3 regions of the Telluria sp. ZT3P26 genome follow, and region 1 is predicted to be linked to each of the others. Evidence: predicted binding sites of a transcription regulator. Region 1 holds the regulator's gene; each other region holds the start of a gene.
The links. The regulator LexA, encoded in region 1, represses DNA repair genes until DNA is damaged. The targets are predictions, from matches to a motif close to ACTGTATNNNNATACAGT.
Positions count from the first base shown of each region.

Region 1 (3,276 bases):
GCCAGGCGCTGGACGCGTAAGCGCGGCGTACCGCGCGACGTTACCGCGTGACGTAAAGCGATGCAAAGAAGGCCGGCGCAATGCCGGCCTAGTCATTTTTACGGTTGAGTCGCGCTGTAAAAGGGGGCTATGATGCGCCATCGTCAGCTTGTCATTTTTGGGTGCCCATGAAACGTTTCCTGCTCTGCCTTTCCATGTCCCTGTCCCTGAGCATCGCCAGCGCCGCCTGTGCGGGCGAGCTGGAAGACGCCAACGCGCTGTTCGAAAAGAAGGATTACGCGGGCGCGCTCAAGCTGTACACCAAGCTGGCCAATGCCGGCAATGCGCAGGCGCAGCAGCAACTGGGCCAGATGTACTGGTATGGCGAAGCGGGCGCTGTCGATGAGGCGGCAGCGAAAGCATTGTTCGAGAAGTCGGCGGCCAAGGGCAATAAGGTCGCGGCAGAATCGCTGGTCGTGATGGAACAGCGCGTGACCAAGCGCGCCGAGATCGATTACTGGATCAAGGGCTATGACGGGGCCGAGCTGCAGTCGGGCGAATACCGCTGCCCGTCGCCGCGCATCCCGGCCGTGTCGAAGGTGAACGACGAGATCGATCGCGTCAACAAGCTGGTGACGGGCTGGCAGGATTGCTACAACAAGATGGTCACGAACCTGAACGCGCAGTCGCCGCTGACGAAGAAGATTCCCGCCGATATCGCCAAGCTGATGAACAAACAGGAAGCGGATGCTTCGGCAGCCTATCTGGAGCAGGTGCGGCAGAATATCGCGGAAGGCGCGAAGGTCAATTCAAAGATGATCCTGGCGGATTTTGCAGCGTGGCGCAGTGCGACCGAGGCGTTTGTCAGCCAGCACAATGCGGTCGTGAAGAAGGCGTCGAAGTAGGCAGGGCAGGGCAGCGCAGGAAAGGACAGGCGCCGGCAGGAAGAAGCCGGCGCCGTTACATCAGTTCCAGCTACGCATCAGGCCAACAGCCAGGCCTTCGAGTGCGAACTCTTCGTCCGGCGAGACTGAAATGATGTTGAAGTCGGGGTTCTCTGGCAGCAGTTCCACCAGGTCGCCCGTCTTGCGATAGCGCTTGACCGTGACTTCGTCGCCCAGGCGTGCAACGACGATCTGGCCGTTCTTGGCGCTGTCGATTTTCTTGACCGCCAAAAAGTCGCCATCCATGATGCCGGCATCGCGCATCGACCAGCCTTTGACCTTCAGCAGGAAATCGGGGCGCGCCGCGAACATGGCGGTATCGACGTTGTAGGTGGCTTCGACATGCTCTTGCGCCAGGATCGGATTACCTGCAGCAACGCGCCCCACCAGCGGCAGCGACATGAACGACGGCGGCGGCATCGGAACTGATTCGACGCTCGCGCCGATCAGGCGGATGCCGCGCGATGTGCCCGGCGAAATTTCGATGGCGCCCTTGCGCGCCAGTGCTTGCAGATGTTCTTCAGCCGCGTTGGCCGAGCGGAAACCCAGTTCGGAAGCGATTTCAGCCCGGGTCGGAGGGAAACCGGTGTTCTCGATCGCTTCCTTGATCAGGTTCAGGATCTGTTCTTGCCGTGCAGTGAGCTTTAGCATAAATGTGTTACAGCAACCGGTTATGTGTGTAACCTGTATTTTTGTACAGTATTCTCCCGCGCGCAAGAGGAAACGCAAAAAATATCGTCAAAATCCCGATTCAGCGTACAAACATGCGCCAAAACCGTGGAATTGTCGAGTCAGACTGCCGGGAACTCGCCAGCTCGCGCCTGCGATGCGTCATTGGGCTTTCCAAGCTGCCGATATCCGGGTTATAATTGCCGGCTTTCCCTTCCCACACTCGTCTTGACGCCGAGGTGGGCATTTGTTAAACGTCCTCAAGGAGTAATGCATGCGTCATTATGAAATCGTGTTTATCGTCCATCCGGACCAGAGCGAACAAGTCCCGGCGATGATCGAGCGTTACAAGACCACGGTGACCAGCCGCGGCGGTAACATCCATCGCGTTGAAGACTGGGGCCGCCGCCAGATGGCATACCAGATCCAGAAGCTGCCAAAAGCACACTACATCTGCCTGAACATCGAATGCGACAACGAGACCCTGGTCGAGCTGGAAACTGCATTCAAGTTCAATGATGCGGTTCTGCGTCACCTGACCGTCAAGCTGAAAAAAGCTGAAACCGCACCGTCGCCGATGATGAAATCGGTGCAGCGCGAAGACGCAGCCAAGAGCCACCGTGCCGAAGCCGCTGCGCCAGCAGCCGCTCCAGCCGCTGCGCCAGCGCCTGCTGCTGCTTAAGTTTTCCCCAGTTATTCGTAGTAACCAGTAATACCGGGTGCACAGCGCAAACCACCTCCAGCTCATGGCGACCATCGCCGAGCGCGACGTACTGCGTTACACCCCGGCCGGTGTGCCAATCGTTTCAGCCGTCCTGATGCACGAATCGCAGCAGGAAGAGGCCGGGGTCGAAAGGTCGGTCGCGTTCGAAGTCCCCGCGTTCGCCGCGGGCGAGATTTCGGGCAGGTTCGCCAGCGCCGAATTGGGCGCCAGCTACAGGTTCAACGGATTTCTTGCACGGAAAAATCGCAACAGCAAAGCCCTGGTGTTTCACATCATTGATTTCAGTGCCGCTTAACCCGGCAATTTAGATACAGGAGCCTCAAATGGCATTCGGTAAAAAGTTCGACAAAAACAAAGCGAAACTCAAAGAGAAGCGCAAACAGCAAAACCCGCTGTTCAAGCGCAAGAAATTCTGCCGCTTCACCGCCGCTGGCGTTGAGCAGGTGGACTACAAGGACGTCGACACCCTGAAGGACTTCGTCCAGGAAAACGGCAAGATCATGCCAGCACGTCTGACCGGCACCAAGGCGCACTACCAGCGTCAGGTCGACACCGCGATCAAGCGCGCACGCTACCTTGCGCTGCTGCCGTACACCGACCTGCACCACGGTTAATCGTCGGTCACGACAGTCAGACATCTGGAGATCACTATGCAAATCATTCTGTTGGAAAAAGTAGTCAACGTCGGCAACCTGGGCGACGTCGTCAAGGTCAAGGACGGTTACGCACGTAACTTCCTGATCCCACAAAAGATGGCACGCCGCGCTACCGCCGGCGCCGTCGCCGAGTTCGAAGCCAAGCGCGCTGAACTCGAAAAAGCAGCAGCTGAAAAGCTGTCGGCTGCCCAGGCCGAAGGCGACAAGCTGAGCGGCATGACCGTCACCATCGGCCAGAAGGCCGGCGTTGATGGCCGTCTGTTCGGTTCGGTCACCAACTTCGACATCGCCGAAGCGCTGACCA
Region 1 covers NZ_JCASII010000001.1:1,055,501-1,058,776, forward strand. The annotation lists gene AC56LN_RS04590 (cystathionine gamma-synthase family protein) at 1-20, shown strand, start outside; gene AC56LN_RS04595 (tetratricopeptide repeat protein) at 195-884, shown strand; gene lexA (transcriptional repressor LexA) at 945-1,574, opposite strand; gene rpsF (30S ribosomal protein S6) at 1,867-2,274, shown strand; gene priB (primosomal replication protein N) at 2,312-2,611, shown strand; gene rpsR (30S ribosomal protein S18) at 2,640-2,930, shown strand; gene rplI (50S ribosomal protein L9) at 2,967-3,276, shown strand, end outside.

Region 2 (3,276 bases), 920 kb from region 1:
TGCCCAGGCGCTCGAGCATGTCGTTGAACGAGCCGACCAGCGGAGAGATTTCTTCCGGCACCTGGCGTGGATCAATCGGCGACAGATCGTCCTGCGGCCGCGCACGGATGCGCTGTTGCAGCTCGGCCAGCGGACTCAGGCCGCGCGAGAGCGCGAACCAGACCAGCGCCAGGATCACCGGCAGGATGATGAACTGGGGCAGGATCACGCCCTTGATGATTTCATTGGCCAGGTGGGCGCGCTTGTCGAGCGTTTCGGCCACCTGCACCAGCGCCAGCGGCGGCCTGGGCGAGGCTGTGCGCTCGTGCAGCGGATCGAGATTCACATACGCATAGGCCACGCGGATCGGCGTGCCGTGGATGGTGTCGTTGCGAAATTCGACCGTGCCGCTGCGGGCCGGCTCGCCGGCGCGGTTGGCGCGCGGGCGCGGCAGGTCGCGGTCACCGTCCAGGTGCTCGCCATCCGGACCGGCCAGCAGGTAATACACGCTGTCGACGTCGTCGGCGCGCAGGATGTCGCGCCCGGCCGTGCGCAGCTGGCCGACTGTCTTGCCGCCCACGGTGCGGATCTGCTGGCCCAGCACCGTGACCCGGTCTTCGAGCGCGTCGTCGAACGGCTGGTTGGCGATCGATTTCGCGACCAGATAGGTGATCGCGATGCTCATTGGCCACAGCAGCAGCAGCGGCGCGAGCATCCAGTCGAGGATTTCGCCGAACAGCGAGTGACGGATGTTTTCGTCGGGTTCGGGATTGGGCGGAACGTAGAGCGGCTCGAACGACGCAGGAGCGTGTGGGCCCGGCTGCGACGGCGGCTGCGCGGGCCCGTGTTCTGGCGTGAAGCCTGCGTTCACTTGTCGGCGGCGGTGTTGGCAATGCGGGCATCGTTTGCTGCGGCCGCGGCCGCAGCGGCGGCGCTGGCCTCGGAGAATTTCTCGAGGCAATAGCCCAGACCGCGCACGGTGGCGATGCGCACGCCGCCGACCTCGATTTTCTTGCGCAGGCGGTGCACGTAGACCTCGATCGCGTTGTTGGAGACTTCTTCGCCCCATTCGCACAGGTGGTCGACCAGCTGTTCCTTGGAAACGAGGCGCCCGGTGCGCGCAAGCAGCACTTCGAGCAGGCCCAGTTCGCGCGCCGACAGGTCGAGCATCTGGTCGTTGATGTAGGCGCTGCGGCCGACCTGGTCATACACCAGCGGGCCATGGCGCACGACGGCCGCGCCGCCGCCGGCGCCGCGCCGGGTCAGTGCGCGCACGCGCGCTTCGAGTTCGACCAGCGCGAACGGCTTGGCCATGTAGTCGTCGGCGCCGAGGTCAAGGCCCTCGACGCGCTGCTCGACCGAGTCGGCCGCCGTGAGGATCAAGACCGGCAGCAGCGACGCGCGGGCGCGCAGGCGGCGCAGCACTTCCAGCCCGGACATCTTCGGCAGACCCAGGTCGAGAATGAGCAGATCGAACTCCTGCGTGGACAGGGCGGTATCGGCATCCTGGCCGTTCTTGACGCAATCGATGGCATAGCCGGATTGGCGCAGGGAGCGCGTCAGGCCGTCGGCAAGTACGCTATCATCTTCGGCGAGCAGAATTCGCATGGGACACCTCGGTCTTTGATTATAAGCACGTCGTTCCCGCGGAGGCGGGAACCCAAGTTTCTGGCATTGTGGTTGCGGTCCACGCAAGCTGCTTGCGCAAGACCTGGATTCCCGCCTGCGCGGGGATGACGGTCGGCTCCTATTGTGTTGGATTTACCGTCACAATGCGAGTCCCGAGCGATTGTTGGTAAAATAACCACGTCTTTTCGCTTGCAAAAACCACTGGATTTTTATACAGTACTGGCTCTTGAAGTGCGCGTGACCGCCCACACCTTGCCTACTCCACGACAGAAAGTACACCATGGACGACAAAAAAACCGCATTGAACGCCGCTGATAAGGGCAAGGCGCTGGCTGCCGCCCTGGCGCAGATTGAAAAGCAGTTCGGCAAGGGCTCGGTGATGCGCATGGATGCGAACACGCCGGTCGAAGAAGTGCAAACGGTTTCCACCGGCTCGCTGGGCCTGGACATCGCGCTGGGCGTCGGTGGCCTGCCGCGCGGCCGTATCGTCGAGATCTACGGTCCTGAATCGTCGGGTAAAACCACCCTGACGCTGCAAACCATCGCCCAGATGCAAAAACTGGGTGGCACCTGCGCGTTCATCGACGCCGAGCACGCACTCGACGTCACCTATGCGCAAAAGTTGGGCATCAACCTGAGCGAACTGCTGATCTCGCAGCCGGATACCGGCGAGCAGGCGCTTGAAATCACCGACGCGCTGGTGCGCTCGGGAAGTGTCGACCTGGTCGTCATCGACTCGGTCGCGGCCCTGACGCCACGCGCCGAAATCGAAGGCGACATGGGTGACTCGCTGCCTGGCCTGCAGGCGCGCCTGATGTCGCAAGCGCTGCGCAAGCTGACCGGCTCGATCAACCGCACCAACACGCTGGTCATCTTCATCAACCAGATCCGCATGAAGATCGGCGTCATGTTCGGCAGCCCTGAGACCACCACCGGTGGTAACGCGCTGAAGTTCTACGCGTCGGTGCGCCTGGACATCCGTCGTACCGGCTCGATCAAGTCGGGTGACGAAGTGATCGGTAACGAAACCAAGGTCAAGGTCGTCAAGAACAAGATCGCCCCGCCATTCAAAGAAGCGCACTTCGACATTCTTTATGGCGAAGGCACGTCCCGTGAAGGCGAAATTCTGGATCTCGGCGCAGATAACAAAATCGTCGAGAAGTCGGGCTCGTGGTACAGCTATAACGGCGAGCGTATCGGTCAGGGTAAAGACAACGCGCGTCAGTTCCTGCGTGACCGTCCAGCCCTGGCGCGCGAGATCGAAAACAAGGTCCGTACCGCCTTGGGTGTGCGCGAGCTGCCACCAACGATCGGTGGCGACGACAAGCCGAAGCTGCAGGCGGTTGGTGAATAATCAGCCTGGCGCGGGGCGCGGTGGCAGCAGCTTGCCGCCGGCGCCTGGCGCCACGCTGATGTTCTGACGTCGTCATGCAAGCACCTGTACTCAGTCTCAAGGGCCGCGCGCTGCGCTATCTGTCGCAGCGCGAGCACAGCCGCTTCGAATTGCGCCGCAAGCTGTCCAAGTATGCCGAAGAGGGCGATGACGTCGATGCCCTGCTTGATTTCCTTGAAAAAAACAACTGGTTGTCGCAGGAGCGCTTTGCCGAATCCCTGGTCAACCGTAAAGCGAGCCGTTATGGCGACAGTCGCGTGATGGCCGAATTGAAA
Region 2 covers NZ_JCASII010000001.1:135,344-138,619, forward strand. The annotation lists gene AC56LN_RS00635 (sensor histidine kinase) at 1-850, opposite strand, end outside; gene AC56LN_RS00640 (response regulator) at 847-1,587, opposite strand; gene recA (recombinase RecA) at 1,889-2,962, shown strand; gene recX (recombination regulator RecX) at 3,037-3,276, shown strand, end outside.
Region 2: a site for LexA is predicted at 1,809-1,826, ahead of recA (recombinase RecA). Genes of this name have one in related genera too.

Region 3 (3,276 bases), 100 kb from region 1:
GCCGGGGCGCACCACCGCCACCTCGATCACCAGGTCGTAGAAGACGCGCGGGCGCATGCGCGGCAGCATGCTCATTTGCGCGCGCGATTCGATCTGGAACACGCCCACCGTATCGGCCTGGCAGATCATGTCGTAGGTGGCCGTATCGTCGGCCGGGATGTCCTGCATCTCGAACACGTTGCCGTAGCGCTGGCCAACGAGTTCCAGGCCGCGCCGCATCATCGACAGCATGCCCAGCGCCAGCACGTCGACCTTCATCAGCCCCAGTTCTTCGAGGTCGTTCTTGTCCCACTGGATGACGCTGCGGTCCGCCATCGCTGCGTTCTCGATCGGCACCAGGCGCGAGAGCTTGCCGCGCGCGATGACGAAGCCGCCCGGATGCTGCGACAGGTGACGCGGGAAGTTCAGCAGCGACTGCGCGAGCGTGGCCCACTGGCGCGACAGCGGCGCCTCGGGATCCAGCCCGCTCTCGGCCAGGCGGCCCAGCAGGTCGGCGCGGCTGTCGAACCAATGGTGGGTCTTGGCCACCTTCTCGACGATGCCAAGGTCGATCCCCAGCGCGCGGCCGCTGTCGCGCAGTGCGCTCTTGGGGCGGTAGCTGATCACCACCGCCGCCAGCGCCGCGCGATCGCGCCCGTACTTGTTGTAGATGTACTGGATGACTTCTTCGCGCCGCTGGTGCTCGAAGTCGACGTCGATGTCGGGCGGCTCGTTGCGCTCGCGCGAGATGAAGCGCTCGAACAGCAGGCTGGCGCGGGCCGGATCGACCTCGGTGATGCCCAGGCAGTAGCAGACGGCCGAATTGGCCGCCGAACCGCGGCCCTGACACAGGATATGCTGCGAGCGGGCGAAGCGCACGATGTCGTACACCGTCAAAAAGTAATGCTCGTAGCGCATCTCGGAAATCAGCGCCAGCTCGTGCTCGATCTGCGCCTGCACCTTCGCCGGAATCCCGTCGCGAAAACGCCGGTGCGCGCCGATCCAGGTCTCGGCGCGCAAAAAACTCGCGGCCGTGTGGCCGGGCGGGACCACTTCATCCGGGTATTCGTAGCGCAGTTCGTCGAGCGAGAACGTGCACAGGCGCGCCACGCGCACCGTTTCGGCCAGCACTTGAGGCGTGTACAGATTGGCCAGGCGCAGGCGCGAGCGCAAGTGCTGCTCGGCGTTCTGCGCCAGCCCGTAGCCGCAGTCGGCCACTGCCTTGTTCAGGCGCGTGGCGGTGAGCGTGTCCTGCAGCGGTTTGCGCGAGCGCACGTGCATGCACACGTGGCCCAGCGCCACGATCGGCAAGCCATGCTGCCAGCCGACTTCTTCGACGGTGGCGCGGTGCGCATCGTCGAACGCGCGGTGCAGCGACGTCAGGCCCAGCCAGGCGCGGCCCGGGAAGGTGGTGGCCATCCACGCGGCCTGCGCATGCAGGCGGTCGACGTCCTGCGCCTCGTGCCCCGGATACGGCGGCAGCAGGATCGCCAGGCAATCGGGCATGTGGCGCAGGTGCGCGTTCTCCGGCGCCGGGTCGGCCAGGTCATCGGGTGTCAAAAGGTACGTGCCCTTCCCGGCACGCGTGCGTCCGAGCGTGATGAATTCGGACAGGTTGCCGTAGCCCTCGCGGTTCTGCGCCAGCAAAATCAGCGATGGCGCCGGACTGCCATCGGGGTTCTGCAAATGAAAATGGGCGCCGATGATGAGCGGCAGGCCGGCCTCCTTGGCTTCGGCATGCGCGCGCACGACGCCGGCCAGCGAGCATTCGTCGGTGATGGCGAGCGCGAAATACCCGAGCTGCACCGCGCGCAGCACCAGCTCCTCGGCATGCGACGCCCCTTGCAGGAACGAGAAGTTCGACAGGCAGAACAACTCGGCATAGGGCGGCAGTGTCTGGGCTGCGGGGGGTTGGTTGATCGGAGGCTGTGTCACGCCGGGCTCATGTCGAATGACAAATACTGTATAAAAACACAGTATAGCCGACCTTTTTCAGCGCACGCTCTTTATTTACCCCAGGAAATTACTTATGCACCCGAGTTGATAATACAAAGTTATACAACAAGAACGTTGTGTTAATGCCACATTGCAACGGTAATCGAAGGATCCATTGATAGTATCCGAACATCCTTCGGAGAAACCTGTGCTCAAACTCAAAATCATGCCCCGCTCCGTGTTGTCCAGTCTGTATGGCAGCACCATCCTTGCTTCCCTTGCCCTCGCCCCTGTCGCTGTTCAGGCGCAAACCGCACCCGCCATCACCACCGACGCCGTCGTGCCAAGCGTGAGCGTCGTCGGCTCGCGCCGCGTCGGCGCCGCCTCCAGCACCGATACCCCGGTCGCCATCGACTTCATCCCGATGACGAAAGCGGCCGAACAAAGCGGCCAGTTCGACCTCGCGCAGGTGCTGAGCAACCTGTCGCCGTCGTTCAACTCGACGCGCCAGACCGGCGCCGACGGCGCCGACCTGATCGACTCGGCTGCCCTGCGCGGCCTGGGCTCGGACCAGACCCTGGTGCTCGTCAACGGCAAGCGCCGCCACACGGTCGCGCTGGTGAACCTGTTCGGCGCGCGCAATCGCGGCAACACGGGCACCGACATGAACGGCATTCCCGTGATGGCGATCCGCGAAGTGCAGGTGCTGCGCGATGGCGCCGCCGCCCAATACGGCTCGGACGCGATTGCCGGCGTGATCAACATCGACCTGAAGAAAAGCCTGGGTTGCGAATCGGTGGCCGGCTACGGCCAGTACACCGAAGGCGACGGCGAGAACTGGCAGGCGTCAGCCTACTGCGGCGTTGCCCTCGGTGGCGGCGTGCTGGGCATCACCGGCGAATACTCGGACCGCGGCCGCTCGAACCGTTCGGAGCCCGGCAACCCGCGCATCATCGGCGACACCAAAGCCGACAACCAGACCATTTACCTGAACGGCGAATTCCCGGCCGGCGCGGGCGGCAAGTTCTACTTCACCGCCGGCGTGCAGCAGCGCGACGCCTCGTCGGCCGCCTTCGGCCGCGAAGGCCTGGGCTCCGAAGACATCCCGTCGCGCAATTCGGCCGCGATGTACCCGGACGGCTTCGTCCCGTTCATCAACGGCAAGGTCGATGACCGCTGGGGCACCGTCGGCTACCGCTGGACCGCCGGCGAATGGAATGCCGACCTGTCGCAGACCTACGGCTACAACCGCCTGAAGTACAACATCGCCAACACGCTCAACGCCTCGATCGCCAACCTCGATCTGCTTGGCGGTGGCCCGGGCCGCAGCGCCGACCGCTTCTACGCGGGCGCGTTCTCGTT
Region 3 covers NZ_JCASII010000001.1:952,239-955,514, reverse strand. The annotation lists gene AC56LN_RS04180 (error-prone DNA polymerase) at 1-1,914, opposite strand, end outside; gene AC56LN_RS04175 (TonB-dependent receptor plug domain-containing protein) at 2,123-3,276, shown strand, end outside.
Region 3: a site for LexA is predicted at 1,940-1,957, ahead of AC56LN_RS04180 (error-prone DNA polymerase). Genes of this name have one in related genera too.